3 regions of the Paraoerskovia marina genome follow, and region 2 is predicted to be linked to each of the others. Evidence: riboswitches for the same ligand, from Rfam matches in the RefSeq annotation. Region 2 holds a riboswitch; each other region holds the start of a gene.
What was found. A riboswitch is a leader RNA that binds a small molecule or an ion and turns the genes downstream of it on or off. The one in region 2 is predicted to bind S-adenosylmethionine.
Positions count from the first base shown of each region.

Region 1: it holds a riboswitch for S-adenosylmethionine, as region 2 does, so the genes downstream of both, BLU20_RS13515 (rhodanese-like domain-containing protein) here and BLU20_RS02840 (hypothetical protein) in region 2, are expected to answer to the same signal.
Region 3: it holds a riboswitch for S-adenosylmethionine, as region 2 does, so the genes downstream of both, BLU20_RS00035 (rhodanese-like domain-containing protein) here and BLU20_RS02840 (hypothetical protein) in region 2, are expected to answer to the same signal.

Region 1 covers NZ_LT629776.1:2,970,516-2,980,611, reverse strand. Annotated here, with positions in the region: gene BLU20_RS13525 (LLM class flavin-dependent oxidoreductase) at 1-661, opposite strand, end outside; gene BLU20_RS13520 (O-succinylhomoserine sulfhydrylase) at 742-2,019, opposite strand; gene BLU20_RS13515 (rhodanese-like domain-containing protein) at 2,016-2,465, opposite strand; SAM riboswitch class I at 2,471-2,566, opposite strand; SAM riboswitch class IV at 2,679-2,794, shown strand; gene BLU20_RS13510 (aminotransferase class V-fold PLP-dependent enzyme) at 2,826-4,229, shown strand; gene BLU20_RS13505 (CsbD family protein) at 4,333-4,506, opposite strand; gene BLU20_RS13500 (MaoC family dehydratase) at 4,573-5,481, opposite strand; gene BLU20_RS13495 (3-oxoacyl-ACP reductase) at 5,478-6,851, opposite strand; gene BLU20_RS13490 (acetyl-CoA C-acetyltransferase) at 6,855-8,258, opposite strand; gene BLU20_RS13485 (TetR/AcrR family transcriptional regulator) at 8,430-9,134, shown strand; gene BLU20_RS13480 (acyl-CoA dehydrogenase family protein) at 9,134-10,096, shown strand, end outside.
Region 2 covers NZ_LT629776.1:625,138-635,233, reverse strand. Annotated here, with positions in the region: gene BLU20_RS02875 (branched-chain amino acid ABC transporter permease) at 1-295, shown strand, start outside; gene BLU20_RS02870 (branched-chain amino acid ABC transporter permease) at 309-1,292, shown strand; gene BLU20_RS02865 (ABC transporter ATP-binding protein) at 1,282-2,205, shown strand; gene BLU20_RS02860 (ABC transporter ATP-binding protein) at 2,202-3,017, shown strand; gene BLU20_RS02855 (GNAT family N-acetyltransferase) at 3,120-3,674, shown strand; gene BLU20_RS02850 (ABC transporter substrate-binding protein) at 3,748-5,037, opposite strand; gene BLU20_RS02845 (cold-shock protein) at 5,521-5,724, shown strand; SAM riboswitch class IV at 5,864-5,978, shown strand; gene BLU20_RS02840 (hypothetical protein) at 5,994-6,431, shown strand; gene BLU20_RS02835 (excalibur calcium-binding domain-containing protein) at 6,553-7,485, shown strand; gene BLU20_RS13645 (hypothetical protein) at 7,676-7,909, shown strand; gene BLU20_RS02830 (amino acid ABC transporter ATP-binding protein) at 7,913-8,725, opposite strand; gene BLU20_RS02825 (amino acid ABC transporter permease) at 8,722-9,705, opposite strand; gene BLU20_RS02820 (ABC transporter substrate-binding protein) at 9,702-10,096, opposite strand, start outside.
Region 3 covers NZ_LT629776.1:141-10,236, forward strand. Annotated here, with positions in the region: partial or broken gene BLU20_RS00005 (TetR/AcrR family transcriptional regulator) at 1-64, opposite strand, end outside; partial or broken gene BLU20_RS00010 (acetyl-CoA C-acetyltransferase) at 283-1,553, shown strand; partial or broken gene BLU20_RS00015 (3-oxoacyl-ACP reductase) at 1,638-3,007, shown strand; gene BLU20_RS00020 (MaoC family dehydratase) at 3,004-3,912, shown strand; gene BLU20_RS00025 (CsbD family protein) at 3,979-4,152, shown strand; gene BLU20_RS00030 (aminotransferase class V-fold PLP-dependent enzyme) at 4,256-5,659, opposite strand; SAM riboswitch class IV at 5,691-5,806, opposite strand; SAM riboswitch class I at 5,919-6,014, shown strand; gene BLU20_RS00035 (rhodanese-like domain-containing protein) at 6,020-6,469, shown strand; gene BLU20_RS00040 (O-succinylhomoserine sulfhydrylase) at 6,466-7,743, shown strand; gene BLU20_RS00045 (LLM class flavin-dependent oxidoreductase) at 7,825-8,871, shown strand; gene BLU20_RS00050 (GNAT family N-acetyltransferase) at 8,963-9,493, opposite strand; gene BLU20_RS00055 (GNAT family N-acetyltransferase) at 9,504-10,007, opposite strand; gene purQ (phosphoribosylformylglycinamidine synthase subunit PurQ) at 10,009-10,096, opposite strand, start outside.

The DNA of each region.
Region 1 (10,096 bases), 640 kb from region 2:
CGCTCGGCCGGTAGTTCTCGCGGTAGAGGCGGAGCGCGCCGTCGATGCCCTGGCCCGAGAAGTGCGACGCGAACGCGTAGGGCAGTCCCTGCTCGGCGGCCAGACGAGCCGAGTAGTCGCTCGACCCGAGCAGCCAGACCGTCGGTGCGCTCGTCGCGGCCGGGGTCGCGCGCACGTGGTAGTCCTTGCCGTCGCCCAGGCGGAGGCTCGCGCCGTCGGGCGAGGTGAGGGCGAGGATCTGGTCGACGTGCTCAGGGAACTTCTCGACGTCCGACGTCGGCCCGGTGGCCCGCAGCAGGTACGTCACCACGGGGTCGGAGCCTGGTGCCCGCCCGATGCCGAGGTCAATCCGCCCGGGGGCGATCGCCTCCAGGGCCGCGAACTGTTCGGCGACCACCAGCGGGGAGTGGTTCGGCAGCATGACGCCGCCCGAGCCGACGCGGATGCGCTCGGTGCGCGAGGCGGCCGCGGCAATCATCACCGGGGGCGTCGACGCCGCCACAGCCGGCATGTTGTGGTGCTCGGCGAACCAGTAGCGCTCGAACCCGAGACGGTCGGCGAGCTGGACGAGCGACAGCGAGGCGTGGATCGCCTCCGCGCTGGACTGGCCCGTGCGGACGGGGACGAGGTCGAGGACGGAGAGGCGCGGCGTGGTAGTCATCGCCGGGTACAACGCCGCGTCCGGCACCGATGTTCCGTCTCGTCCGTCACGTTCGCGCGGCCCCCGGGGCGGCGATCGCGTCAGCCCGCGGCGAGCGCCTGCTCGACGTCCTCGATCAGGTCCGCGGGGTCCTCGAGCCCGACCGAGAGACGAACCGTCGTCTCGGCGATTCCGACGGCCGCGCGGCCGTCCGGTCCGAGCTTGCGGTGCGTCGTCGTCGCCGGGTGCGTGATCAGGGACTTCGTGTCGCCGAGGTTGTTCGAGATGTCGACGACGCGGAGTGCGTCGAGGAACTGGAACGACCGCTTCTTCGCCGTCTCGGGGTCCGTGCCGGCGGGGACGTCCAGGTCGAAGGTGACGACCGTCCCGCCGCCGGTCTGCTGCGCGCGGGCCAGGTCGGCCTGCGGGTGTGAGTCGAGGAACGGGTAACGCACGGCCGCGATCCCGGGGAGCGACTCGAGCTGCTCGGCGAGCCGGTGAGCGGCGGCGTTCTGCGCGCGGACCCGGACGTCGAGGGTCTCGAGGCCCTTGAGCAGCGTCCAGGCGTTGAACGGCGACAGCGACGGGCCGGTGTTGCGGATCATCGTCTTCACGGGGCCGTCGATGTAGTCCGACGACCCGAGGATCGCCCCGCCGAGAACACGTCCCTGGCCGTCGATGTGCTTCGTCGCGGAGTACACCACGGCGTCGGCACCGAGCTCGAGCGGCTTCTGCATCAGCGGTGTCGCGAACACGTTGTCGAGGACGACGAGCGCACCCGCACGGTGCGCGAGGTCGCAGACCGCACGGACGTCGACGATGTCCTGCATCGGGTTGGACGGGGTCTCGAAGAAGACGACGTCCGCCGGCGTGGACAGCGCCTCCTCCCACTGGGAGAGGACGTGACCGTCGACGTAGTCGGTCTGCACACCCCAGCGCGCGAAGATCTCGTCGAAGATGACGAGGGTCGAGCCGAAGAGGGCGCGGGCCGCGACGATGCGCGATCCCTGGCCGACGATCGCCGCGAGCGACGTGAAGACGGCCGACATCCCCGTCGCCGTGGCGAAGCAGGCCTCGGCCCCCTCCATCAGGCGCATCCGCTCCTCGAACGTGTGCACCGTCGGGTTGCCGTACCGGGAGTAGATGAAGCGGTCGGCGTCGCCGGTGAACGCGGCCTCGGCCTCGGCGGCTGACTCGTAGGCGTAGCCCTGGGTGAGGAACAGCGCCTCGCTGGTCTCGCCGAACTCGGAGCGGCGGTGCCCGCCGCGCACGGCGAGCGTCGCCGGACGGGCGCTCGCGGGCAGAGGCCCGCGCGCACGGCCTCCGGGCACCTCGCCGGGGCCCGAGGGGCCCGCGACGGACCCGTAGGGCGCGCTCATGCGGAGGTCCACGTGGTGCTCGGCAGGCCGGCGACGCGCCACCCGTTCTGGTTGCGGACGCCGAGCGCGTCGGCGTCGCCCTCGAAGCCCTCGAGCACGTTGTACGCGGGGCCGAGACCGGCCGCGGTCGCGGCGGCGGCGGCACCGATCGAGCGGTTGCCCGACCGGCAGAGGAACACGAGGGTGCGCCCGTCGCCCGGCGTCACGCCGGCCTCGAGGATGGGGTCGAGGAAGTGCGGGTTCGGGCCGAGCTGGGTGACCCAGGGGGTGTACACGGTCTCCTTGTCGAGCGAGGAGACGTCGGCGACGCCGATCGTGCGCCACTCGCCCTCGGTGCGGACGTCGACGAGCACCGCACGCTCGTCGGTGGCGAGGATCTCCCACGCGTCCTGGGGGGTGATGTGACCGGCAAAGCCGTCGGCGGGTCGGATGTCCGGGGTGCTCATGAGCTCCTCCATCGGTCGTGGCGGTAGCACCCGCGCCCTGAGGGCCAGGGGGGTTGCTGCGGCGTCATCGTGCCAAGTCACTCAGCCGCTCTGGATGGTTGGAGGGATCGTACGTCACGGCGGACGGGCGTCAACACGCCGTCTCAGAATTGATGCCCACGATGCGAGATCGGCTTTTGACAGGCCCGGACCGGCTCGCCATTCTTGGAGGCAGGTCATGAGTGCCAGCGCGAAACCCCGGTTTGCTGGCCGGCAACCCTCCTCCCACGGTGGGGTGCCCCGGGTGACGACCCGGCCGTTCACCAGGTGGTGCGCGGCAAGCGTGGGACGCCGCGGCGTCCCGGATCTTGGAGGACTGCAGTGAGCGCACCAACTCTCGGGACCACGGTCTGTGACCACCTGGACCCCGTGCTCCCCGTCACCGGCGCCGAGACCCTCGTCCCGCGGGTCGGTGCCGCCCCGATCCGGTACGCCAACCTCGACGTCGCCGCCTCGGCCCCCGCCCTGGCGAGCGTCGCCGAGCGCGTCGCCGAGGTGCTGCCGCTGTACGCGAGCGTGCACCGCGGTGCGGGGTACCTCTCGCAGGTCTCGACCGCCCTGTACGAGGCCTCCCGGCGCACCATCGGCGACTTCGTCGGCGCACGGCCGGACGACGTCACGGTCGTCACGCGCAACACCACCGACTCGTTGAACCTGCTCGCCGGCTGCGTCCCCGCGGGGCCCGACGGCCTGCCGGGTCGGGTCCTGGTGCTCGACCTCGAGCACCACGCCAACCTGCTGCCCTGGCAGCGCGGGAGCGCGACGGTGCTGACCGCCGCACCGACGGTCTCCGGCACGCTCGCGGCCCTGCGCGCCGAGCTCGCGCGGACCCCCTACGTCCTGCTCGCCGTCACCGCGGCGTCGAACGTCACGGGGGAGTCTCTGCCCCTCGCGGACGTCGTCAAGATCGCGCACGACGCCGGAGCCCGGGTCGTCCTCGACGGCGCCCAGCTGGTCCCGCACCGCAGGGTCTCGCTCGCCCGGAGCGGCGCCGACTGGATCGCGTTCTCCGGCCACAAGACCTATGCGCCGTTCGGCGCGGGCGCGCTCGTCGGCCGCCGCGACTGGCTCGACTCGGGCACGCCCTACCTGGCCGGTGGCGGGGCCGTGCGTCAGGTCGGGCTCGACGAGACCCGGTGGCAGTCCGCACCGGCCCGCCACGAGGCAGGGTCGCCCAACGTCATCGGCGCCGTGGCGCTCGCGGCGGCCTGCGACGCGCTCGCGGCGGTCGACCCGGCCGAGCTCGCCGAGCACGAGGCCGTGCTGCGACGGCGCCTCGTCGACGGCCTGTCGGCGATCGAGGGGGTCGAGGTCGTCAGCCTCTGGCCCGACGCCGAGGACCCGGTCGGTGTCGTGACGTTCGCCGTCGAGGGGCACGACCCAGGCTTCGTGGCCGCCTACCTCTCGGCCGAGCACGGCATCGGTGTGCGTGACGGACGGTTCTGCGCCCACCCGCTGCTCTCACGGCTCGGGCTGACCGGCGGGGCCATTCGCGCCTCGGTCGGTGTCGGTACCGCGGGTGAGGAGGTCGAGCGCCTGATCCGTGCCCTCGAGACGTTCGTCGCCCAGGGCACGCAGGTGGAGTACACCGTCGTGGACGGCTGCTGGACCGTCGTCGACGACCCTCGTCCCGTGCCCGCCGGCTCCGGGCTCTCCGGTCTCTTCGCCACGGCAGCGGCCGGCTTCGTCGCCGAGTCCGCCGGATGCGGCCCGCTGCCGGAGTAGCCGCGAGCGGCGAGACGACGGTCCGGCGCCGCCCGGCCTCGCACCCTCACCTGGCAGCACGACGGCCCCCACCCGCAGCGGGTGGGGGCCGTCGTGGTCAGCGTCAGTGCTTGAAGGCGTCCTTGGCCTTCTCGCCTGCCTGCTTGACGTCGGAGGAGGCCTGGTCGGCCTTGCCCTCGGCCTCAAGACGCTCGTTGTCGGACGCCTTGCCGGCGCCCTCCTTGATCTTGCCCTGAGCGTCTTCTGCTGCGTTCGAGATCTTGTCGCCGATACCCATGTGCTGCTCCTTTCGTCGGTGAGACCGACCGTAAGGAGGTCGTACGGAACTCGCACGCCGAGACCGTCAGCGTGGTGTCACCGACCCGTTGAGGTGCAGCAGACGCTTGCGCGCATTCCATCCGGTGATGGACCACACGCCCTCGGTGCCCGGCCGGACGGAGACGTCCACGACGCCGGGCAGCACGACCGGACGGGCGAACTGCACGTCCCAGTCGTAGGCGTCGCCCCGCGCCGGCCCGACCTGCGCCAGGGCGCGCGCCGCCGTGTACATGCCGTGGGCGATGGTGCGGGGAAACCCGAAGGCCTTGGCGCCGAGCACCGAGACGTGGATGGGGTTCCGGTCGCCCGAGACCGTCGCGTACGCCTTGCCGACCCGGGCGTCGAGCCGCCACCGTGCCGTGGGGAGCGGCGGGACGAACTCGGGTCGCTCCGTCTCCTCGGGAGCCGGGGCGAGGTGGACACCCTTGGCCAGGTACGTCGAGACGCCCGTGTACGCGGGGGAGTCGTCCCCGATGACCGTCACGTCGGTGACCAGGTCGACCTGGGTCCCGCGACGGTGACCGCGCAGGCCCTCCGCCCGGGCCGTCACCGTCACCGACTCGCCGAGCTCGACGGGACGGAAAAGGCTGACGTGGTTCTCGACGTGGACCATGCCGAGCAGCGGCAGAGGGAACTCGGGCCGCACCATCAGGGCCGTCGCGAGCGGGAACCCGAGCACGTGAAGGAACCCGGCAGGCATCGTCTCGCTCGGGCGCTCGCCGACCAGCCGCTCGTACTCGGCCAGGCGGCGCGCGACGTCGTCGCCCGAAGTGGAGACCTCGGCCACCCGCAGCGTGGTGTCCGGCAGCGTGGTGGTCTGCGGCGCGTCCGACCCGGGCAGCACGCGCCGCGCCGCGGCGACGCCCGAGCCGGACGCGCCACGGACGAACGACCCGCCGAGCGGTGGGATCTGCCCGAGCTCCTCGACGGTCACTGGCCCACCAGGTTCTGCCCGCACACGCGGAGCACCTGGCCGTTGACGCCCGTCGAGCCCGGCGACGCGAGGAACGCGATGGCCTCCGCGACGTCGATCGGCTGACCGCCCTGCTGCAGCGAGGACGCGCGACGCGCCACCTGCCGTGCGATCGCGGGGATGGAGGCCGTCATGTCGGTCTCGATGAACCCCGGGGCGACGGCGTTGGCCGTGCCGCCGACCGCGGCGATCAGCGGTGCAGTCGCACGCGTGTGCCCGATGACACCGGCCTTCGAGAACCCGTAGTTCGTCTGCCCGCGGTTCCCGGCGATCCCGGACGTCGAGGCGAGCGAGACGATGTGGGGGTTCTCGGAGAAGCCGTTCGCCCCGAGCAGGTACTCGTTGATGCGCAGCTGGGCGTCGAGGTTCACCGCGATCACGGCGTCCCACTTCTCCGGCTTCATGTTGGCGAGCAGCTTGTCCCGCAGGATCCCGGCGTTGTGCACGAGGACGTGCAGGCCGCCGTGGCGGGCGCGGGCGTGCTCGAGGATCCGCGCGCCGGCGTCGGGTGCGGTGACGTCGAGCTGCAGCGCGGTACCGCCGACCTCGTTGGCCACCCGGGCGAGCGAGTCACCCGCGGCGGGGACGTCGACGACGACGACGTGCGCGCCGTCGCGAGCCAGGGTGCGGGCGACGTCCGCCCCGATCCCGCGGGCCGCGCCCGTCACGACGGCGACGCGGCCGGCGAGCGGGCGAGTCCAGTCGAAGTCCGTGGCGTCCCAGGACGGGCCGTCACCGACCTCCAGCAGCTGCCCGTCGACGAACGCCGACTTGCTGGAGAGGAAGAAGTGCAGCGCGGCCAGCACCGACGGGTCGCCGACCTGCGCGGCCTCGGTGAGCTGGATGCCGTTGCCCGTGGCCCCGCCGCGCAGCTCCTTGGCGAGCGACCGCAGGAACCCGTCCACGCCGTTGCGGGTCGCGGAGAGCGCCGGGGCGTCCCCGGCCACGGTGGCACGGGAGATCGTGACGACCCGGCCGTTGCCGGCGAGGTTGCGCAGGTTCGCGCCGATCGCGAGCACGGTCTCGGAGAGGTCGGTGGGCTTCTGGGCCTCGGTCATGACGGCGACGATCGCGCCCCACCGCAGCGCCGGGTCGGGCGTCGAGCCCGCGGGCACCTGGCGGACGTCGAGGTCCCAGCCGAGCAGTGCGGCGGCGACGCGGTCGGCGTCGTCCTCCACGCCCGGGCGCCCGCCGACGACGAGCACCGGGCCCGTGGTCAGCGGCTGGCCCGGCGCCCAGCGGCGCAGCACGGCCGGACGCGGCAGGCCGAGCTTCTTGGCGAGCGTCTTGGTGACGCCGGAGTTGACGGCCTTGAGGTAGGAGTCAGCCATGTTTCACGCCTCCGTTCCGGTGGTGCTGGTCGCGCTGGTCGAGCCTGTCGAGACCGAGCCTGTCGAGACCGAGCCGTCGGCCGCGGACTCGATGATCGCCGCGACCCCGAGGCCGCCGGCGGCGCAGACCGAGATCAGCGCGCGTGCGGGCCTGCCGGTCTCGGCGGCTCGTTCTGCGACCAGCTTGGCCGCGGTGGCCACGATCCGCCCGCCGGTGGCGGCGAACGGGTGTCCCGCGGCGACCGACGAGCCGTTGACGTTCAGGCGTTCGCGGTCGATCGAGCCGAGGGGGGCGTCGAGGCCGAGCTCGGTGCGGCAGTAGTCGGCGTCCTCCCACGCGGCGAGCGTGGTGAGCACGGTCGACGCGAAGGCCTCGTGGATCTCGTAGAAGTCGAAGTCCTGGAGCGTGAGCTCCTGCCGGGTGAGCAGACGCGCGACGGCGTGGGCGGGAGCCATCAGCAGGCCCTCGTGGCCGTGCACGTAGTCGACGGCGGCGGTCTCGGCGTCGACGACCTTGGCGAGGACGGGCAGGTTGCGCTCGGCGGCCCACTCGCGCGAGGCGAGCAGGACGGCGGAGGCGCCGTCGGTCAGCGGGGTCGAGTTGCCTGCCGTCATGGTCGGCTCGGTGCCCTCGAGGTTCTTGCCGAAGACGGGCTTGAGCCCGGCGAGCTTCTCCATCGTGCTGTCGCCACGCAGGTTCTGGTCCCGCGTCAGCCCGCGGAACGGGGTGACGAGGTCGTCGAAGAACCCGGAGTCCCACGCGGCGGCGAGGTGCTGGTGGCTCGCCAGCGCGATCTCGTCCTGCGCCTCGCGGGTGATGTCCCACGTCGCGGTCGTCACGGCCTGGTGCTCACCCATCGACATGCCGGTGCGCGGCTCGTCGGTGCTCGGCGTCAGCGGTGCGATGTCGGCGGGACGGATGGCCGCGAACGCCTTGAGGCGTGCGCCGAGCGTCTTGGCGTGGCCGGCCTCGAGCAGTGCACGGCGCAGGCCCTCGCTGACGGCGATGGGGGCGTCCGAGACGGTGTCGGTGCCGCCGGCGATGCCGGACTCGACCTGGCCGAGCTTGATCTTGTTGGAGATCGTGACGACGGCCTCGAGGCCGGTCGCGCACGCCTGCTGCAGGTCGTACGCGGGTGTCTGGGAGGAGAGCGACGAGCCGAGGACGGACTCGCGCACGAGGTTGAAGTCCCGGGCGTGCTTCAGCACCGCGCCACCGACGACCTCGCCGATGCGCTCGCCCTGCAGTCCGTACCGGGCGACGAGACCCTCGAGCGCCGCGGTGAACATCTCCTGGTTGCTCGCGGAGGAGTACTTGCCTCCCGCGCGGGCGAAGGGGATCCGGTTGCCGCCGACGATGACGGCCTCTGCTGCCGGGGGTGTCGTTTGGTTCTTGCTCGTGGCCACAGCCTGGGCTCCCTTGCGTCGGTTGTCGTCCTCGGGGCGGGATGGCGCCTCACGAGGTGTCCAAGACCCACAGTACCTGATACTCTCGGTTCCAGGTGAGCCCAGTCACAGGCTCCCTCCCTGCGTGCCCAGCGTAGGGACGACACCGACGTCGGGCAGCAGGAGGAACGCGTGGGCAACAACCAGCCTGCCACGGTGGACGGCCGCTCCACCCGATGGGACGACCACCGCGCCGCACGCCGCGCCGAGCTCGTCCATGCCGCGCGCAAGGTCGTGCACAAGAACGGACCCGCCGTGTCGATGGACGAGATCGCCACCGCCTCGGGCACATCCAAGTCGATCATCTACCGGTACTTCGACGACAAGGTGGGCCTGCAGGTCGCGGTCGGCAACTCCGTCGGCGAGGCGATGCACGACGCCCTGGCGACCGCGGCCGCAGCCGCAGGAACCCCGGAGCGGGCGCTGCGCGCCATGGTCCGGGTCTACCTCGAGATGGTCGAGCAGTCTCCGAACGTCTACCACTTCGTGATGCGCACTGGAGTCGTCGCGGGCACCGACGTCGAGGGCCGGCCCGCCAAGGCGCCCCTCGACGCCTTCCTCGAGTCCGTGACCGAGCTCGTCGCCCAGCCGTTCGCGCAGGCCGCGCACGTCTCCGAGGGGACCGCCGCCGTCTGGGCCGCGGGCGCCGTCGGATTCGTCCGCGGGACGGGCGAGTGGTGGCTGCACCACCGCGACGAGCCCGGGACGCCGAGCCGCGAGGAGCTCACCGAGCAGGTCGCCGACTGGCTGTGGTTCGGCCCCGTCGGCCTCTTTTCACCCACCCGCGGGGACGACGCGTCCACGCACCACCACCCGAGTACCCCTGGGGAGCACTGATGACCACCATGTCTGACACCGCCGTCGAGACCACCGACGACACGGAATCGCGCATCGACGTCGCCGGGCTGCAGGAGCACCTGCTGGGCCGCTGGGCCGACCTGCGGCGCGAGGCCCGGGCCACGGCCGGCAAGTCCGCCTTCCACAAGATCGAGGGCCTGAGCAAGGAGGACCACCGCGAGCGCGTGCTCGACCAGTGCCGCCAGCTCGCCGCCATCGGCCAGGTCCACCTCGGCTTCCCCGAGCGTCTCGGCGGCGGCAACGACCCGGGCGGCAACCTCGCCGGGTTCGAGGAGCTCGTCGCGGCCGACCCCTCGCTGCAGATCAAGGCGGGTGTCCAGTGGGGGCTCTTCGCCTCCGCCGTCCTCCACCTCGGCGACGAGGCGCAGCAGGACCGCTACCTGCCCGACGCGATGGACCTGACCGTTCCCGGTGCGTTCGCGATGACGGAGATCGGTCACGGATCCGACGTCGCGAGCATCGCGACCACCGCGACGTACGACCCGGAGACGGAGGAGTTCGAGATCCACACGCCGTTCCGCGCGGCGTGGAAGGAGTACCTCGGCAACGCCGGTCTGCACGCGACGGCGGCCACGGTCTTCGCCCAGCTCGTCACCCGGGGTGTGAACCACGGCGTGCACTGCTTCTACGTGCCGATCCGCGAGACCCGTCCCGACGGGAGCGCCGGCGACTTCCTGCCCGGCGTGGGCGGCGAGGACGACGGCCTCAAGGGTGGCCTCAACGGCATCGACAACGGCCGGCTGCACTTCACGCACGTGCGCATCCCGCGCACGGACCTGCTCGCGCGCTACGGCCAGGTGGCCCCGGACGGCACCTACACCTCCCCGATCGAGAGCCCCGGACGCCGGTTCTTCACGATGCTCGGCTCGCTCGTGCAGGGCCGTGTCTCGCTCGACGGCGCGGCCTCCAACGCCTCCAAGCTCGGCCTGCAGATCGCGGTG
Region 2 (10,096 bases):
CCTGGCCGCCGGTCTCGCCGGCCTCGCCGGGATGCTGCTCGGCATGGTCTTCGGGTCGTTCAACTGGATGATGGGCATGCAGATGCTGCTGCTGATGTTCGCCGCCGTCACCCTCGGTGGACTCGGCACCGCGTTCGGAGCCCTCGTCGGCTCCCTCGTGATCGGCATGGTCGTCGAGCTCTCCAACCTCTTCATCCCGAGCGACCTGCGGTACGCCTCGGCCCTCCTCATCCTCATCCTCGTCCTCGTGTTCAGGCCCCAGGGTCTGCTCGGTCGAGCCGAGCGCATCGGCTGAAGGGAAGCTGACCATGGACTTTCTGCGCATCCTCGAACAAGCCCTCGGCGAGCTCATCGCGCCGACCACCGCTGCCTACGCGCTCGCGGCCATCGGGCTCAACCTGCACTTCGGGTACACCGGACTGCTCAACATGGGCCAGGCGGGCTTCATGCTCCTCGGCGCCTACGGCTTCGCGATCTCCACGATCGCCGGAGCACCCTTCTTCGTCGCCCTCCTCGTCGCGATCATCGCCGGAGCGCTCTTCGCGCTCCTGCTCGGCATCCCGACGCTGAAGCTACGGGGGGACTACCTCGCGATCGTCACGATCTCGGCCGCGGAGATCATCCGCATGGTGGGGCGCTCCACCGTCTTCAACGAGCAGACCGGCGGGTCCTCGGGCCTCACCGGCAACTCGTTCAAGGAGACTTTCCTCGGGCTCTCCCCGCTGCCCGACGGCCGCTCCGCGATCGGACCGCTCGAGTACCTGAACAACGGCTCGGACTCCTGGTGGGTGCGGATCGTGGCCTGGTCGGTCGTCCTGATCGCCGTGCTGCTCGTCTGGCTCCTGACCCGCAGCCCCTGGGGCCGCGTGCTCAAGGGGATCCGTGAGGACGAGGACGCCGTGCGGTCGCTCGGCAAGAACGTCTACGCGTACAAGATGCAGGCGCTCATCCTCGGCGGCGTCGCCGGCTCCGTGGCAGGCGTGCTGTTCGTCCTCCCGCGCGCCGTCCAGCCCGACTCGATGGGCCGGTCGATGACGTTCTTCATCTGGACCATCCTCCTGCTCGGTGGCGCCGCCACCGTCTGGGGCCCGGTGATCGGGTCGATGATCTTCTTCAGCGTCTACATGCTGCTGCGGGCCGGGATGCGTTCCGCCCTGCCGGACGCGGTCTCCTCGGCCCAGATCGAGCAGATCGGCGGCATGCTCGTCGGGATCACGCTGATGTGCCTGGTGATCTTCCGACCCCAAGGAATATTCGGCGACAAGAAGGAGCTGTCGTTCAATGTCCGATGACACGACGACCGAGACGACGGTCGACCCGGTCAAGCTGGACCTCTCACACGTCGAGGCCACGCCCGGGTCCCCCAAGCCCACGTCGATCCTCACGGTCGACAACGTCCGCCGCCGCTTCGGCGGGATGACGGCGGTCGACGTCGACCACCTCGAGGTCGAGGCCAAGGCCATCACGGCGTTGATCGGCCCCAACGGTGCCGGCAAGACGACGTTCTTCAACCTTCTGACCGGGTTCGACGTCCCGGACCAGGGGTCCTGGACGTTCGAGGGGCACTCCCTCGGCGGCAAGCCCGCCGCCAAGGTCGCCCGTGCGGGCATGGTGCGCACGTTCCAGCTCACCAAGGCGCTCTCGCGGCTGACGGTCATGGACAACATGCGCCTGGCCGCGCGGAACCACCCGGGCGAGAACATGTTCGCCTCGCTCGTCCCGCCGCTGTGGCGCCGACGCGAGGTCGAGGTCACGGACAAGGCGTCCGAGATCCTCGAGCGCTTCAACCTCCTCGCCAAGGCCGACGACTTCGCGGGCTCGCTCTCCGGCGGCCAGCGCAAGCTCCTCGAGATGGCGCGGGCCCTGATGACGGACCCGACGATGATCATGCTCGACGAGCCGATGGCCGGGGTGAACCCGGCACTCGTGCAGTCCCTGCTCGGGCACATCCAGGCGCTGCGCGACGAGGGCATGACCGTGCTCTTCGTCGAGCACGACATGCACGCCGTCCGCCACGTCTCCGACTGGGTGGTGGTCATGGCCGAGGGCCGGATCGTCGCCGAGGGGCCACCGGAGAGCGTGATGAACGACCAGGCCGTGATCGACGCCTACCTCGGCGCGCACCACGACACCGACCTGGGTGACGACTCGCTCCTCGACCCCGCGATCCTCGCCCGCCTCGAGGAAGAGGAGAAGAAGCGATGAGCAACGACACCGTGACCGCCACCGCGGGGCCCCGCCCCGCCGTCGACGACCTGCTGCTGCGCGCCGACAACCTCGTCGCGGGCTACCTGCCGGGCGTCAACATCCTCAACGGCTGCTCGATCGAGGTGGGGCAGGGCGAGCTGATCGGCATCATCGGCCCCAACGGCGCCGGGAAGTCGACGCTCCTCAAGGCCCTGTTCGGTCTCGTGGAGGTGCGGTCCGGCACCGTGACGCTCGGCGGTGACGACATCACCGGGATGAAGGCCAACAAGCTCGTGGAGCGCGGCGTCGGGTTCGTGCCGCAGTCCAACAACGTCTTCCCGTCCCTCACGATCGAGGAGAACATGAAGATGGGCGTGTACCTGCGCCCGAAGGCGTTCGCCGAGCGCTTCGCGTTCATCGCCGAGCTGTTCCCCGCCCTCGGGGAGCGCCGCGCCCAGCGCGCGGGCTCGCTCTCGGGCGGTGAGCGTCAGATGGTGGCGATGGGTCGCGCGCTCATGATGAACCCCTCCGTGCTTCTGCTCGACGAGCCGTCCGCGGGACTGTCCCCCGTGCGGCAGGACGAGACGTTCCTGCGGACCCGGATGATCAATAAGGCCGGGGTCTCGGTGATCATGGTCGAGCAGAATGCCCGCCGCTGCCTGCAGATCTGCGACCGCGGCTACGTGCTCGACCAGGGCGTCGACGCCTACAACGGCACGGGGAGCGAGCTGCAGCACGACCCGAAGGTCATCTCGCTGTACCTCGGCACGCTCGCCGAGGGCGTCGAGGACGCGGCCGACGCCGCCGCAGCGGACCGCTCCACGCCGTAGCACCACCGGGCAGGGCTCCGGCCCGCCCGACACCGCAGCACGGACCGGCCCCGGGGGGACTTCCCCCGGGGCCGGCGTCGTTTCCGGGGGCAGACTGGTGCCATGACCGTGCCCGTGACCACCGACCGTCTCCTCCTGCGCCACGTCCACGAGGACGACGCACCGTCGCTGCGCGAGATCTACGGACGGGACGACGTCGCCCGGTACGTGCCCATGGCGGCCTGGACCGCGGAGAGCACGCCGGTCGAGATGGCCAAGCGGGTGGCGCGCACCGGCATCGACGGGCCGGGGACGGCCCTGGCGCTCGTGATGGTCCTGGACGGCCGGGTGATCGGCGACGTCGTGCTCTGGCCGACCGACGACACGCTCGCCTGCGGAGAGATCGGCTGGGTGCTGCACCCCGACGCCGCCGGGCGCGGGTACGCCACCGAGGCCGCGCAGGCGTTGCTGACGATCGCGTTCGAGGAGTACTCGATGTACCGCGTCGCCGCGCAGCTCGACCCCCGCAACACCGCGTCGGCACGGCTCTGCGTACGTCTGGGAATGCGGCAGGAGGCCCACCTGCGGCAGAACTGGTGGTGCAAGGGCGAGTGGACGGACACCGCCGTCTACGGGATGCTCGCGGCCGAGCACGCGGGCTCGCCCGGTGTCCCATGAGGAAGGGCCCGGCACCAGACGGTGCCGAGCCCTCCTCGGTTGCCGCGCCGTTGCGGCGGGGGTGTGGAGAGGGTCAGCCGATCTGACCCTCGACAGCACGCGTGAAGTTCTGCACGTTGCTGCTGTCGTACTCGTAGACACCGATGAACGCCGACGACGGGTCGTTGTCGTCGTTCAGGGGGCCGGTGCCGGAGACGCCCACGTAGTGGATGTCGTCGCCCGCCTCGAGCGCCTCGACGCCCTCCGCGAAGCTGCTGACCTCGGTGCCGCCGTCGGCGCCCGACACGGACTTGATGTTGTCCGCGATCGTCTGGCCGTCGGCCGATCCACCACGCACGGCCGCGAGGGCCGCGAGGATCGTCGCGTCGTACGACTCGGGGCCGTAGGCGTACGAGGTGAGCTCGCCACCCTCGGAGTCGGCGTAGAACGCGTCGAGACGCTCCTTGAACTCACCCTTGGCCTCGGCACCGGGGATCGTCCCGATGACGCCCTCGAGGGTGCCCTCGTCGAAGTCACCCTCGTACGACGCCGTGTTCCCGTCGCAGAAGAACGTCTTGCCGCCGAGGTCCCAGCCCTGGGCCACGAGCTCGGTGACGATCGCCTTGGTCTCGTCGAACGCGATCACGGAGATGACGTCGGGGTCCTGCGCGAGCAGGTCGGTGACCTGTGCGGAGAAGTTCGACTCGCCGGGCTGGAACTCCTGCCCGGCCCCGGTGCCGCCGTAGACCGCCTCGGCCCCGCCTGCCTCGATCGTCTGCTGGACGTTGTCGCGCAGGCCCGTGCCGTAGTCCTCGTTCTGGACGAGGAAGCCGACCTTGGTGGCCCCCGAGTCGAGGATGAGCGAGCCGAGGGCGGAGCCCTGGACGGAGTCCGGCGGGGCGGTGCGCGCGAAGAGGTCGCTGTAGCCCGAGAGCGTGGTCGACGTGTTGGCGGGCGAGATCTGCATGACGCCGGCCTCGGTGACCATGTCGACGACGTTCAGCGAGACGCTCGACGACGCGGCGCCGATCATCACGTCAGCGTCCTTGCCGATGAGGTCGGTCGCCGACTGGGTCGAGACGTTGAAGTCCGTCGAGTCGCCGGAGTCTGCGCCCTCGATGGTCACGTCGTTGCCGAGCACGCCGCCGGCCTCGTTGATCTCGTCGACCGCGAGGCCGACACCTGCGACCTCGGGCGGGCCGAGGAACGCGAGGGTTCCGGTCAGGGGCAGGAGCGTCCCGACGACGAGCTGGTCGTCGCCGCCGCCGCCGTCGCCGCCACCGTCGGCACTGTCGCCGCCGTCGTCGGTCGAGCAGGCCGCCAGGCCCAGGCTGAGGGCTGCAGCGAGCGCGAGGCTTCGCGTCGCAAGGGTCCGTCGCTTCATAAGTCTTTTCCCTCCGAGGTGGACCTGTGATCCACGACACCATTCGTGCCGTGCGGTCACAGTAGGCAGCGAATGTGTCGGCGATGTGTCCTGGGGCACAGTTCCGCCCGATCGTTACCGTGATGTGACTCATGACACGTTTCGTCTCACCTGGCGGGCAATACCGGCACGATCGTGCCGTTTCGGCGGCGACGACGTCGCACAGCCCCGCCTCGACCCGCGACCGCACCGCCTGGCCGCGCGTGCAGCACCGGCGGCAGCGGCGGCACCGGCGGCGCGGAAATCTCCACATGATTCTGCCGTCAGGCCATGGTGTCCCTGGCTCAAACCCGGTACGCTCGTACTCGCAGAATGCAGTTCGCTTGTCCTTGCGCTTCGGTCTCCGGACCGGGCGGACCTTGTTTACCCAAGAGTTGACGACGAATCACCGTGATGCCGGCCTCGGAAGTCGGGGCCGTTGACACCTCTTGAAGGAGAAACAAGATGACGCTCGGTACCGTGAAGTGGTTCAACTCGGAGAAGGGCTATGGCTTCATCGCCCCCGAGGACGGCTCCGCCGACGTGTTCGCCCACTACTCGGCGATCCAGACGCAGGGCTACCGCACGCTCGAAGAGGCGCAGCGCGTCGAGTTCGACGTGACGCAGGGCCCCAAGGGCCCGCAGGCGGAGAACATCCGCCCCGCGTGATTTTTTCTCAGCCCGCCGCCTGACGCGGCAGCTGAACCGACGACCCCTCGCCACTCGTGGCGGGGGGTCGTTCTGCGTGCGGACGCGGTGCCCGACGACGGGCTCGCCATCCGCGGGCGGATCGGCCTACGATGGTCGCGGTCATGAGGCCCCGTGGTATCGCCCTCCGGCGTGCGGGACCGGCAACCGCGCCAGTGCGCACGGTGCTCCCGGAGGAAGACCCGCCCCCGCCGCCGGTGGGGGAAGCGCACCACGTCAGGAGTACGCAGATGGCCTCCGCCACCACCCTTCCCCTCGCCGGCACGCGCACGCCCGAGGCCACCGCGGCTGTGTTTCCGGTCACACCGGGGTACGGGTTCACACCGACGCAGCGCGCCGCCCTCGACGCCACGCCGTGGGGATGGCGCACCGGGGTGGTGCGGTCCGTGTCGGAACGACTCACGTGTGTCGGCTACGACGCCGACGTCCTCCCTGCCGCGCCGTCCGGACCGACGGGTCTCGGAGAGCCCGCACCGGTGCCGAACCGCGCCATCCTCTGGCACGCCGCTGATCTGCGGGCCGCGCTCCACGTCGGGGACCTCGTCGCCGTCCACGAGGAGCACCACGCCCTGCGGTACGTCGTCGACGACGCGCACGACGCGATCCGGACCGTCTCCGCGTTCGTCGAGTGCGGCGTCGGCCCCGCTCCCCGCCCCGCGACCACCTGACCGGAGGCCGCTCCCGACACGGGAGGCCGGCGTCGTCCGCCTGCCCAAAAATGCACACGGTCTGGCGCAAACCACCTCGCTTGCCGCATAGTGTTCCGCGCAACCGATCGAGGAGCCTGACATGCGTTTCAACCCGCCCCCGGGGTGGAGCACCCCGCCCGGGTTCGAGCCCGATGCGACCTGGTCGCCCGACCCGTCGTGGCCCCCGGCCCCTCCCGGCTGGGAGTACTGGGTCGACGACGACGACGCCACGACCGTGGTCCCCGCCGCGACCGATCCGGGTGCCACCGCCGTCATGCAGGCGGTCCGCACTCCGGCGGCCACGAGCACGAGGACGACCACCGTCCGGAGCTCGGGCGACAGGACGGCCACCAGCGGGTCGACCACCCGCAGCCCGTCGGGGTCGACACCGACCGCGTCCGCCAGCGGCGTCGTCGCCCTGGGCGCGACCCCCGACGACTCCCCGGCCGCCGGGGCGCCGTCACGCGGCAGCCGATCCGGCGCGGGCAACCCGAGCAAGGACGGGTCCTCCGGACGGCGCACCGCGACGGGCCCGATGGTCGCCGCCGCGATCGGCGGGCTCTGCGCAGGGCTCGTCATCGGGCTGGTCCTCGCGTTCGCCGCACGGGGCGACGCGAGCGAGGCGATCGCCGAGGCGAACGCCTCGCAGGCCAAGGCCGAGGCGGAGCGCGACTCCCTCGCGGACGACCGCGCCGAGTTCGAGACGCACATGGAGGACCTGACCGCCCAGCAGGAGCAGCTCGCCGAGGACCAGGCCGCGCTCAAGGACGAGCAGGACGCGCTCGACGACCGGGAGAGCGAGATCAGCGACCGCGAGGACGAGGCGCAGAACAGCAACAACCAGAACCAGAACCAGAACAACAACCAGGGCAACAACCAGAACAACGACAACCAGAACAACAACCAGAACGCCGACAAGACGTACTGGGACTGCGGGGAGGCGAAGCGCGACGGCGTCGCGCCGATGCGCGAGGGAGACCCCGCCTACAACGCGATCCTCGACTGGGACCGCGACGGCGTGATCTGCGACTGAGGCCTCCGCGGGCGTCCGGTCCGTCCGGTACGGGGCGTTTTACCTCACCTGTTCGGCCACGGATCGGTAACGGAGGCTCGTTCAGCGAGCGTGCGACCACGGCGAACCACAGACTCGGAGGCGGGCAGGCACACACGTCTGCCCGCTTCGTGCGCCGTGCACGAGCAGCCGCAGTGCCCTGGAGGTCTCCGTGCCACAGTCCGCCCGGATCAGCGCATCACCGTCGACGACGTCGCCCGCGAGCCTCGTGCAGGCACCGCAAGAGCGTGCCGCCCACCCCGTCGCCGACGGTGCCGTGACGCATGACGCCCACGACTTCACGTTCTCGCAGCGGCTGCTGCGCCACCCGGTCGCCCTCACCTCTGCCGCGATCGTCGTCGGCCTGGGCGGCGGAGTAGGCCTCGGAGCGCTCGTCCGGGGCTGACGCCTACAGCACGTGCGCGAGGAAGTCCTGCGTGCGCTGCTCGCGCGGCGTGACGAGCACCTGCTCGGGCGCCCCCTGCTCGACGATCACACCCTCGTCCATGAACACCACCTGGTCGGCGACCTCGCGGGCAAAGCCGATCTCGTGGGTCACGACGACCATCGTCATCCCGGACCGTGCCAGGTCCTGCATCACGCCCAGCACCTCCCCCACGAGCTCGGGGTCGAGGGCCGAGGTGGGCTCGTCGAAGAGCATGAGCTCGGGGTCCATCGCCAGGGCCCGCGCGATGGCGACTCGCTGCTGCTGCCCCCCGGAGAGCTGGGCCGGGTAGTGGTCGGCGCGGTCGGAGAGCCCCACGCGGTCCAGGAGCTCGAGCGCCCGGGCCCGGGCCGTCGACCTCGAGTCCCCCCGGACCTGTACCGGCGCCTCCATGACGTTCTCGAGGGCGGTGCGGTGCGGGAAGAGGTTGAAGCGCTGGAAGACCATGCCGATGCGCGAGCGCTGGCGTGCGACCACCTTGGGGTGCAGCCGGTGCAGGCGGGTGCGCCCACGGCGGGTGACCTCGCGGTAGCCCATGCGTTCGCCCGCCACCTCGACGGAGCCGGCGTCGATCTCCTCGAGCTCGTTGATGCAGCGCAGCAGGGTCGACTTCCCCGACCCCGAGGGACCGAGGATGACGCTGACGGCCCCCGGCTGCACCGTCAGGTCGACGCCGCGCAGGACGTGCAGGTCGCCGAACAGCTTGTGGAGGCCCTCGATCTGCACCATCGGCGCCGTGGCCGCCGCGGGGTCCGGGGTGGTGGGCTGCGTGGTCATGGCGTCACGTCCAGGAAGGGGTCGTCGGTGGTGGTGCCGGACTGCCGGATGGCGGCCTGGCGGCTCGGGCGGCCCGCGCGTCGTCGTCCTCCGCCCGGGCGCCCGGTCCCGCCGTCGGAGCCGAACCCCTTGCCGTAGTACCGCTCGATGTAGTGCTGCCCGACCATGAGGATGCTCGTGATGACGAGGTACCAGATCGCCGCGACCATCAGGAGCGGGATCGGCAGGAAGATCCGGTTGGCGATCGCGTTGGTGGCGAACGTCAGGTCCAGGGTGAACGGCACCGCGAGGACGAGGGACGTCGTCTTGAGCAGGGAGATCGTCTCGTTGCCCGTCGGCGGGACGATCACGCGCATGGCCTGGGGCAGGACGACGCGGCGCAGGATCTTGCTCTCGCTCATCCCCAGGGCCTTCGCCGCCTCGCTCTGACCGGGGTCGACGGAGCCGAGCCCGGCGCGCACGATCTCGGCGAGGTAGGCGGCCTCGTTGAGCGCGAGGCCCAGGACGGCGGCGTAGAAGGCCGTGATGACGTCGGCGGTGTCGAAGGAGAAGAACTCGGGCCCGAACGGCACGCCGACGCTCAGGCGCGGGTACAGCACCGACAGCAGGCCCCAGAAGACGAGCTGCGTGTACACGGGGGTGCCGCGGAAGATCCAGATGTAGGTCCAGCTCGTCCAGCGCAGGACGGGGTTCTGCGACCGCCGCATGATCGCCAGGGTGACGGCGAGCAGGACCGCGATCGCCATCGCGAGGAACGTCAGGAGCAGGGTCCACCCGACGCCCTGGACCACGCGGGTGTCGAAGAGGTAGGCGCCGACGACGTCCCAGCGGTAGTTGTCGTTGGTGACCAGGCCGTTGACCGCCATCGCGGCGAGCACGCCGATGACGACGGCGGAGATCCACCGCCCGGGCCGCGGGACGGGCACGGCGTGGATGCGCCCGGGGATCGGGTCGGTCTCGGGGGTCGGGGTCTGGCTCATGAGATCTCCGGCTGGATATCGAAGGAGTCGACGGCGCCCTGCTCGTTGCCCCACGCCGTCAGGATGCGCTCGTAGTCGCCCGAGGCGTCGAGCGACTCGAGGGCGGCCTGGATGGCGAGGGCGAGGTCGTCGTCACCGAGCTCGACGACGATCCCCTGGTCGGCCTCGGCCCGGACGCTGCCGAGCTGTTCCAGGCGTCCGCCCGTCCGGGCGACCGCGAAGGCCGCGATGGGCGAGTCGGTGTACATGACGTCCGCGCGTCCGCCGACGAGGTTGGTCGTCACCTCGTTCTGCTGGTTGAACGGCAGGATCGTGATCTCGGGGTCGCCCGCGGCCACGCACTCGTCGGAGATCACGGGGATCTCCTCGTTCTGCACGGTCCCGACCTGCA
Region 3 (10,096 bases), 620 kb from region 2:
CGGCGCGGTGGTCGTCCCATCGGGTGGAGCGGCCGTCCACCGTGGCAGGCTGGTTGTTGCCCACGCGTTCCTCCTGCTGCCCGACGTCGGTGTCGTCCCTACGCTGGGCACGCAGGGAGGGAGCCTGTGACTGGGCTCACCTGGAACCGAGAGTATCAGGTACTGTGGGTCTTGGACACCTCGTGAGGCGCCATCCCGCCCCGAGGACGACAACCGACGCAAGGGAGCCCAGGCTGTGGCCACGAGCAAGAACCAAACGACACCCCGGCAGCAGAGGCCGTCATCGTCGGCGGCAACCGGATCCCCTTCGCCCGCGCGGGAGGCAAGTACTCCTCCGCGAGCAACCAGGAGATGTTCACCGCGGCGCTCGAGGGTCTCGTCGCCCGGTACGGACTGCAGGGCGAGCGCATCGGCGAGGTCGTCGGTGGCGCGGTGCTGAAGCACGCCCGGGACTTCAACCTCGTGCGCGAGTCCGTCCTCGGCTCGTCGCTCTCCTCCCAGACACCCGCGTACGACCTGCAGCAGGCGTGCGCGACCGGCCTCGAGGCCGTCGTCACGATCTCCAACAAGATCAAGCTCGGCCAGGTCGAGTCCGGCATCGCCGGCGGCACCGACACCGTCTCGGACGCCCCATCGCCGTCAGCGAGGGCCTGCGCCGTGCACTGCTCGAGGCCGGCCACGCCAAGACGCTCGGCGCACGCCTCAAGGCGTTCGCGGCCATCCGTCCCGCCGACATCGCACCGCTGACGCCGAGCACCGACGAGCCGCGCACCGGCATGTCGATGGGTGAGCACCAGGCCGTGACGACCGCGACGTGGACATCACCCGCGAGGCGCAGGACGAGATCGCGCTGGCGAGCCCACCAGCACCTCGCCGCCGCGTGGGACTCCGGGTTCTTCGACGACCTCGTCACCCCGTTCCGCGGGCTGACGCGGGACCAGAACCTGCGTGGCGACAGCACGATGGAGAAGCTCGCCGGGCTCAAGCCCGTCTTCGGCAAGAACCTCGAGGGGCACCGAGCCGACCATGACGGCAGGCAACTCGACCCCGCTGACCGACGGCGCCTCCGCCGTCCTGCTCGCCTCGCGCGAGTGGGCCGCCGAGCGCAACCTGCCCGTCCTCGCCAAGGTCGTCGACGCCGAGACCGCCGCCGTCGACTACGTGCACGGCACGAGGGCCTGCTGATGGCTCCGCCCACGCCGTCGCGCGTCTGCTCACCCGGCAGGAGCTCACGCTCCAGGACTTCGACTTCTACGAGATCCACGAGGCCTTCGCGTCGACCGTGCTCACCACGCTCGCCGCGTGGGAGGACGCCGACTACTGCCGCACCGAGCTCGGCCTCGACGCCCCCTCGGCTCGATCGACCGCGAACGCCTGAACGTCAACGGCTCGTCGGTCGCCGCGGGACACCCGTTCGCCGCCACCGCGGGCGGATCGTGGCCACCGCGGCCAAGCTGGTCGCAGAACGAGCCGCCGAGACCGGCAGGCCCGCACGCGCGCTGATCTCGGTCTGCGCCGCCGGCGGCCTCGGGGTCGCGGCGATCATCGAGTCCGCGGCCGACGGCTCGGTCTCGACAGGCTCGGTCTCGACAGGCTCGACCAGCGCGACCAGCACCACCGGAACGGAGGCGTGAAACATGGCTGACTCCTACCTCAAGGCCGTCAACTCCGGCGTCACCAAGACGCTCGCCAAGAAGCTCGGCCTGCCGCGTCCGGCCGTGCTGCGCCGCTGGGCGCCGGGCCAGCCGCTGACCACGGGCCCGGTGCTCGTCGTCGGCGGGCGCCGGGCGTGGAGGACGACGCCGACCGCGTCGCCGCCGCACTGCTCGGCTGGACCTCGACGTCCGCCAGGTGCCCGCGGGCTCGACGCCCGACCCGGCGCTGCGGTGGGGCGCGATCGTCGCCGTCATGACCGAGGCCCAGAAGCCCACCGACCTCTCCGAGACCGTGCTCGCGATCGGCGCGAACCTGCGCAACCTCGCCGGCAACGGCCGGGTCGTCACGATCTCCCGTGCCACCGTGGCCGGGGACGCCCCGCGCTCTCCGCGACCCGCAACGGCGTGGACGGGTTCCTGCGGTCGCTCGCCAAGGAGCTGCGCGGCGGGGCCACGGGCAACGGCATCCAGCTCACCGAGGCCGCGCAGGTCGGCGACCCGTCGGTGCTGGCCGCGCTGCACTTCTTCCTCTCCAGCAAGTCGGCGTTCGTCGACGGGCAGCTGCTGGAGGTCGGTGACGGCCCGTCCTGGGACGCCACGGACTTCGACTGGACTCGCCCGCTCGCCGGCCGCGTCGCCGTCGTGACGGGCGCGGCCCGCGGGATCGGGGCGGACGTCGCCCGCACCCTGGCTCGCGACGGCGCGCACGTCGTCGTCGTCGACGTCCCCGCCGCGGGTGACTCGCTCGCCCGGGTGGCCAACGAGGTCGGCGGTACCGCGCTGCAGCTCGACGTCACCGCACCCGACGCCGGCGCGCGGATCCTCGAGCACGCCCGCGCCCGCCACGGCGGCCTGCACGTCCTCGTGCACAACGCCGGGATCCTGCGGGACAAGCTGCTCGCCAACATGAAGCCGGAGAAGTGGGACGCCGTGATCGCGGTGAACCTCGACGCCCAGCTGCGCATCAACGAGTACCTGCTCGGGGCGAACGGCTTCTCCGAGAACCCCACATCGTCTCGCTCGCCTCGACGTCCGGGATCGCCGGGAACCGCGGGCAGACGAACTACGGGTTCTCGAAGGCCGGTGTCATCGGGCACACGCGTGCGACTGCACCGCTGATCGCCGCGGTCGGCGGCACGGCCAACGCCGTCGCCCCGGGGTTCATCGAGACCGACATGACGGCCTCCATCCCCGCGATCGCACGGCAGGTGGCGCGTCGCGCGTCCTCGCTGCAGCAGGGCGGTCAGCCGATCGACGTCGCGGAGGCCATCGCGTTCCTCGCGTCGCCGGGCTCGACGGGCGTCAACGGCCAGGTGCTCCGCGTGTGCGGGCAGAACCTGGTGGGCCAGTGACCGTCGAGGAGCTCGGGCAGATCCCACCGCTCGGCGGGTCGTTCGTCCGTGGCGCGTCCGGCTCGGGCGTCGCCGCGGCGCGGCGCGTGCTGCCCGGGTCGGACGCGCCGCAGACCACCACGCTGCCGGACACCACGCTGCGGGTGGCCGAGGTCTCCACTTCGGGCGACGACGTCGCGCGCCGCCTGGCCGAGTACGAGCGGCTGGTCGGCGAGCGCCCGAGCGAGACGATGCCTGCCGGGTTCCTTCACGTGCTCGGGTTCCCGCTCGCGACGGCCCTGATGGTGCGGCCCGAGTTCCCTCTGCCGCTGCTCGGCATGGTCCACGTCGAGAACCACGTCAGCCTTTTCCGTCCCGTCGAGCTCGGCGAGTCGGTGACGGTGACGGCCCGGGCGGAGGGCCTGCGCGGTCACCGTCGCGGGACCCAGGTCGACCTGGTCACCGACGTGACGGTCATCGGGGACGACTCCCCCGCGTACACGGGCGTCTCGACGTACCTGGCCAAGGGTGTCCACCTCGCCCCGGCTCCCGAGGAGACGGAGCGACCCGAGTTCGTCCCGCCGCTCCCCACGGCACGGTGGCGGCTCGACGCCCGGGTCGGCAAGGCGTACGCGACGGTCTCGGGCGACCGGAACCCCATCCACGTCTCGGTGCTCGGCGCCAAGGCCTTCGGGTTTCCCCGCACCATCGCCCACGGCATGTACACGGCGGCGCGCGCCCTGGCGCAGGTCGGGCCGGCGCGGGGCGACGCCTACGACTGGGACGTGCAGTTCGCCCGTCCGGTCGTGCTGCCCGGCGTCGTGGACGTCTCCGTCCGGCCGGGCACCGAGGGCGTGTGGTCCATCACCGGATGGAATGCGCGCAAGCGTCTGCTGCACCTCAACGGGTCGGTGACACCACGCTGACGGTCTCGGCGTGCGAGTTCCGTACGACCTCCTTACGGTCGGTCTCACCGACGAAAGGAGCAGCACATGGGTATCGGCGACAAGATCTCGAACGCAGCAGAAGACGCTCAGGGCAAGATCAAGGAGGGCGCCGGCAAGGCGTCCGACAACGAGCGTCTTGAGGCCGAGGGCAAGGCCGACCAGGCCTCCTCCGACGTCAAGCAGGCAGGCGAGAAGGCCAAGGACGCCTTCAAGCACTGACGCTGACCACGACGGCCCCCACCCGCTGCGGGTGGGGGCCGTCGTGCTGCCAGGTGAGGGTGCGAGGCCGGGCGGCGCCGGACCGTCGTCTCGCCGCTCGCGGCTACTCCGGCAGCGGGCCGCATCCGGCGGACTCGGCGACGAAGCCGGCCGCTGCCGTGGCGAAGAGACCGGAGAGCCCGGAGCCGGCGGGCACGGGACGAGGGTCGTCGACGACGGTCCAGCAGCCGTCCACGACGGTGTACTCCACCTGCGTGCCCTGGGCGACGAACGTCTCGAGGGCACGGATCAGGCGCTCGACCTCCTCACCCGCGGTACCGACACCGACCGAGGCGCGAATGGCCCCGCCGGTCAGCCCGAGCCGTGAGAGCAGCGGGTGGGCGCAGAACCGTCCGTCACGCACACCGATGCCGTGCTCGGCCGAGAGGTAGGCGGCCACGAAGCCTGGGTCGTGCCCCTCGACGGCGAACGTCACGACACCGACCGGGTCCTCGGCGTCGGGCCAGAGGCTGACGACCTCGACCCCCTCGATCGCCGACAGGCCGTCGACGAGGCGCCGTCGCAGCACGGCCTCGTGCTCGGCGAGCTCGGCCGGGTCGACCGCCGCGAGCGCGTCGCAGGCCGCCGCGAGCGCCACGGCGCCGATGACGTTGGGCGACCCTGCCTCGTGGCGGGCCGGTGCGGACTGCCACCGGGTCTCGTCGAGCCCGACCTGACGCACGGCCCCGCCACCGGCCAGGTAGGGCGTGCCCGAGTCGAGCCAGTCGCGGCGGCCGACGAGCGCGCCCGCGCCGAACGGCGCATAGGTCTTGTGGCCGGAGAACGCGATCCAGTCGGCGCCGCTCCGGGCGAGCGAGACCCTGCGGTGCGGGACCAGCTGGGCGCCGTCGAGGACGACCCGGGCTCCGGCGTCGTGCGCGATCTTGACGACGTCCGCGAGGGGCAGAGACTCCCCCGTGACGTTCGACGCCGCGGTGACGGCGAGCAGGACGTAGGGGGTCCGCGCGAGCTCGGCGCGCAGGGCCGCGAGCGTGCCGGAGACCGTCGGTGCGGCGGTCAGCACCGTCGCGCTCCCGCGCTGCCAGGGCAGCAGGTTGGCGTGGTGCTCGAGGTCGAGCACCAGGACCCGACCCGGCAGGCCGTCGGGCCCCGCGGGGACGCAGCCGGCGAGCAGGTTCAACGAGTCGGTGGTGTTGCGCGTGACGACCGTGACGTCGTCCGGCCGTGCGCCGACGAAGTCGCCGATGGTGCGCCGGGAGGCCTCGTACAGGGCGGTCGAGACCTGCGAGAGGTACCCCGCACCGCGGTGCACGCTCGCGTACAGCGGCAGCACCTCGGCGACGCGCTCGGCGACGCTCGCCAGGGCGGGGGCCGAGGCGGCGACGTCGAGGTTGGCGTACCGGATCGGGGCGGCACCGACCCGCGGGACGAGGGTCTCGGCGCCGGTGACGGGGAGCACGGGGTCCAGGTGGTCACAGACCGTGGTCCCGAGAGTTGGTGCGCTCACTGCAGTCCTCCAAGATCCGGGACGCCGCGGCGTCCCACGCTTGCCGCGCACCACCTGGTGAACGGCCGGGTCGTCACCCGGGGCACCCCACCGTGGGAGGAGGGTTGCCGGCCAGCAAACCGGGGTTTCGCGCTGGCACTCATGACCTGCCTCCAAGAATGGCGAGCCGGTCCGGGCCTGTCAAAAGCCGATCTCGCATCGTGGGCATCAATTCTGAGACGGCGTGTTGACGCCCGTCCGCCGTGACGTACGATCCCTCCAACCATCCAGAGCGGCTGAGTGACTTGGCACGATGACGCCGCAGCAACCCCCCTGGCCCTCAGGGCGCGGGTGCTACCGCCACGACCGATGGAGGAGCTCATGAGCACCCCGGACATCCGACCCGCCGACGGCTTTGCCGGTCACATCACCCCCCAGGACGCGTGGGAGATCCTCGCCACCGACGAGCGTGCGGTGCTCGTCGACGTCCGCACCGAGGGCGAGTGGCGCACGATCGGCGTCGCCGACGTCTCCTCGCTCGACAAGGAGACCGTGTACACCCCCTGGGTCACCCAGCTCGGCCCGAACCCGCACTTCCTCGACCCCATCCTCGAGGCCGGCGTGACGCCGGGCGACGGGCGCACCCTCGTGTTCCTCTGCCGGTCGGGCAACCGCTCGATCGGTGCCGCCGCCGCCGCGACCGCGGCCGGTCTCGGCCCCGCGTACAACGTGCTCGAGGGCTTCGAGGGCGACGCCGACGCGCTCGGCGTCCGCAACCAGAACGGGTGGCGCGTCGCCGGCCTGCCGAGCACCACGTGGACCTCCGCATGAGCGCGCCCTACGGGTCCGTCGCGGGCCCCTCGGGCCCCGGCGAGGTGCCCGGAGGCCGTGCGCGCGGGCCTCTGCCCGCGAGCGCCCGTCCGGCGACGCTCGCCGTGCGCGGCGGGCACCGCCGCTCCGAGTTCGGCGAGACCAGCGAGGCGCTGTTCCTCACCCAGGGCTACGCCTACGAGTCAGCCGCCGAGGCCGAGGCCGCGTTCACCGGCGACGCCGACCGCTTCATCTACTCCCGGTACGGCAACCCGACGGTGCACACGTTCGAGGAGCGGATGCGCCTGATGGAGGGGGCCGAGGCCTGCTTCGCCACGGCGACGGGGATGTCGGCCGTCTTCACGTCGCTCGCGGCGATCGTCGGCCAGGGATCGCGCATCGTCGCGGCCCGCGCCCTCTTCGGCTCGACCCTCGTCATCTTCGACGAGATCTTCGCGCGCTGGGGTGTGCAGACCGACTACGTCGACGGTCACGTCCTCTCCCAGTGGGAGGAGGCGCTGTCCACGCCGGCGGACGTCGTCTTCTTCGAGACCCCGTCCAACCCGATGCAGGACATCGTCGACGTCCGTGCGGTCTGCGACCTCGCGCACCGTGCGGGTGCGCTCGTCGTCCTCGACAACGTGTTCGCGACACCGCTGATGCAGAAGCCGCTCGAGCTCGGTGCCGACGCCGTGGTGTACTCCGCGACGAAGCACATCGACGGCCAGGGACGTGTTCTCGGCGGGGCGATCCTCGGGTCGTCGGACTACATCGACGGCCCCGTGAAGACGATGATCCGCAACACCGGCCCGTCGCTGTCGCCGTTCAACGCCTGGACGCTGCTCAAGGGCCTCGAGACCCTCGACGTCCGGGTCCGCGCGCAGAACGCCGCCGCTCACCGGCTCGCCGAGCAGCTCGAGTCGCTCCCCGGGATCGCGGCCGTGCGTTACCCGTTCCTCGACTCACACCCGCAGGCCGACCTGGCCCGCGCGCAGCAGACCGGCGGCGGGACGGTCGTCACCTTCGACCTGGACGTCCCCGCCGGCACGGACCCCGAGACGGCGAAGAAGCGGTCGTTCCAGTTCCTCGACGCACTCCGCGTCGTCGACATCTCGAACAACCTCGGCGACACGAAGTCCCTGATCACGCACCCGGCGACGACGACGCACCGCAAGCTCGGACCGGACGGCCGCGCGGCCGTCGGAATCGCCGAGACGACGGTTCGTCTCTCGGTCGGGCTCGAGGACCCCGCGGACCTGATCGAGGACGTCGAGCAGGCGCTCGCCGCGGGCTGACGCGATCGCCGCCCCGGGGGGCCGCGCGAACGTGACGGACGAGACGGAACATCGGTGCCGGACGCGGCGTTGTACCCGGCGATGACTACCACGCCGCGCCTCTCCGTCCTCGACCTCGTCCCCGTCCGCACGGGCCAGTCCAGCGCGGAGGCGATCCACGCCTCGCTGTCGCTCGTCCAGCTCGCCGACCGTCTCGGGTTCGAGCGCTACTGGTTCGCCGAGCACCACAACATGCCGGCTGTGGCGGCGTCGACGCCCCCGGTGATGATTGCCGCGGCCGCCTCGCGCACCGAGCGCATCCGCGTCGGCTCGGGCGGCGTCATGCTGCCGAACCACTCCCCGCTGGTGGTCGCCGAACAGTTCGCGGCCCTGGAGGCGATCGCCCCCGGGCGGATTGACCTCGGCATCGGGCGGGCACCAGGCTCCGACCCCGTGGTGACGTACCTGCTGCGGGCCACCGGGCCGACGTCGGACGTCGAGAAGTTCCCTGAGCACGTCGACCAGATCCTCGCCCTCACCTCGCCCGACGGCGCGAGCCTCCGCCTGGGCGACGGCAAGGACTACCACGTGCGCGCGACCCCGGCCGCGACGAGCGCACCGACGGTCTGGCTGCTCGGGTCGAGCGACTACTCGGCTCGTCTGGCCGCCGAGCAGGGACTGCCCTACGCGTTCGCGTCGCACTTCTCGGGCCAGGGCATCGACGGCGCGCTCCGCCTCTACCGCGAGAACTACCGGCCGAGCGAGGCCTTCCCCCGCCCGACGACGTTCCTGACGTTCAACGTCTCCGTCGCCGACGACTCCGACGAGGCGCACGCACGCGCGCTCCCGCAGCTCCGCTCGATGGCCCGTCTGGTGACCGGCAAGCCGATGGGCCCCCAGGAGACCGTCGAGCAGGCGCAGGCCGCCCCGCTCGACGCGGCCGGCGAGCAGGCGATCGCGGCGATGCGCGACCGCTGGGTGATCGGCACGCCGGCCGAGGCCGCCGGCCGTCTGCGCGGCCTGGCCGACCGGTACGAGGTCGACGAGCTCATGCTCGTGCCCGTCTCCGGATCGCGCGAGTCCGACCCCATGGACGCCGCTCCGGGTCGGGCAGCGACCCTCGAGCTGTTGGCCGACGCGCTGCGCTGAGCACGGTCGGGCCGGTCAGGGCAGGGGCCGCACGGGCTCCTCGGGGCTGGTCGTCCTGGAGCGTGTCGACGAACCCTCGCACCGGATCCGGTCAGAGAGGTTTGGCGAAGCAGAGCGCCGGACCGTACATGTCGTACGGCGGCGCGGAGAAGCGGTCGTAGGGCGGGTACGGCTCGACGGGGCGAAATCCGTGCCGACGATACGTGGCGATCGCCTCGGGCTGCGACGGTCCCGTGCCCAGGACGAGGGACTTCGCCCCGCGATCTCGTGCCGTGCCGACCAGGTGCGCCAGGAGCATCGAGGCCACCCCACGTCGTCGGGCACCGGCCCGGACGAAGACCCGGGTCACCTCGAGCGCTCCCTCGGGAGCACCGACCTCGGGCGTGCGCAGCGCGGCATGCCCGGCGGGTCGGCCGTCGACGTCCGCGACCAGGGTGAGGAGAACGGCCCGACCGGTCGCGGCGTCGTCGGCGTCCCAGGCGGGCCGGCTCGCGAGATGTCCGAACAGGAGCGGGTAGAGGCGGAGATCGCTCTGCTCGGTGAACTCACGTCGCAGGCCGACGGCCTCGGGTGCGCCCCACGGGACGGCGCGAATCTCGGTCGTGCCGCCCGGCTTCAGCACGCCGTCCTCGTCACAGCTGCTTGGCGAAGCAGAGTGCGTCGCCGAACGAGTCGTACGGCGGGTACGGCGTGATCGGTGCGTACCCGAGGTTCACGTACGCGGCCGCGGCGTCCAGCTGGAGCGGACCGGTCCCGAGGACGACGGACGCGAACCCCTGCTCGCGGGCAGCGCTCTCGGCGGTCTCGACGAGCCGGGTGGCGACGCCCGACCGTCGCGCCCGGTCCCGGACGTAGACTTTGGCGAGCTCGACCGACCCGGCGGGTGCGCCGTCATCCGGGGCCCGGAGCGCCGCGTGCCCGACCGGGACCCCGTCGCGGAGCGCGACCAGCGTCAGCACGACGGACCGCCCGATCGCCGCGTCGTCGGCGTCCCACACGTCGCGGGGCGCGAGATGGCCGAACCCGTCAGGGTAGAGCCGCAGGTTCGTCCGCTCGAAGAACTCCCGACGCAGCTCCACCGCCAGCGGGTTGGACCACGCGACCTCGCGGATCCGTGTCCCCGGGTCCGTGACCACGTCAGGCGTGGACGAGCGAGCTCAGGATCGAGGTGAAGAAGCCGAGCCCGTCGACCCCGGCGCGCGCGCCGTCGTCGGAGTCCGGGCCG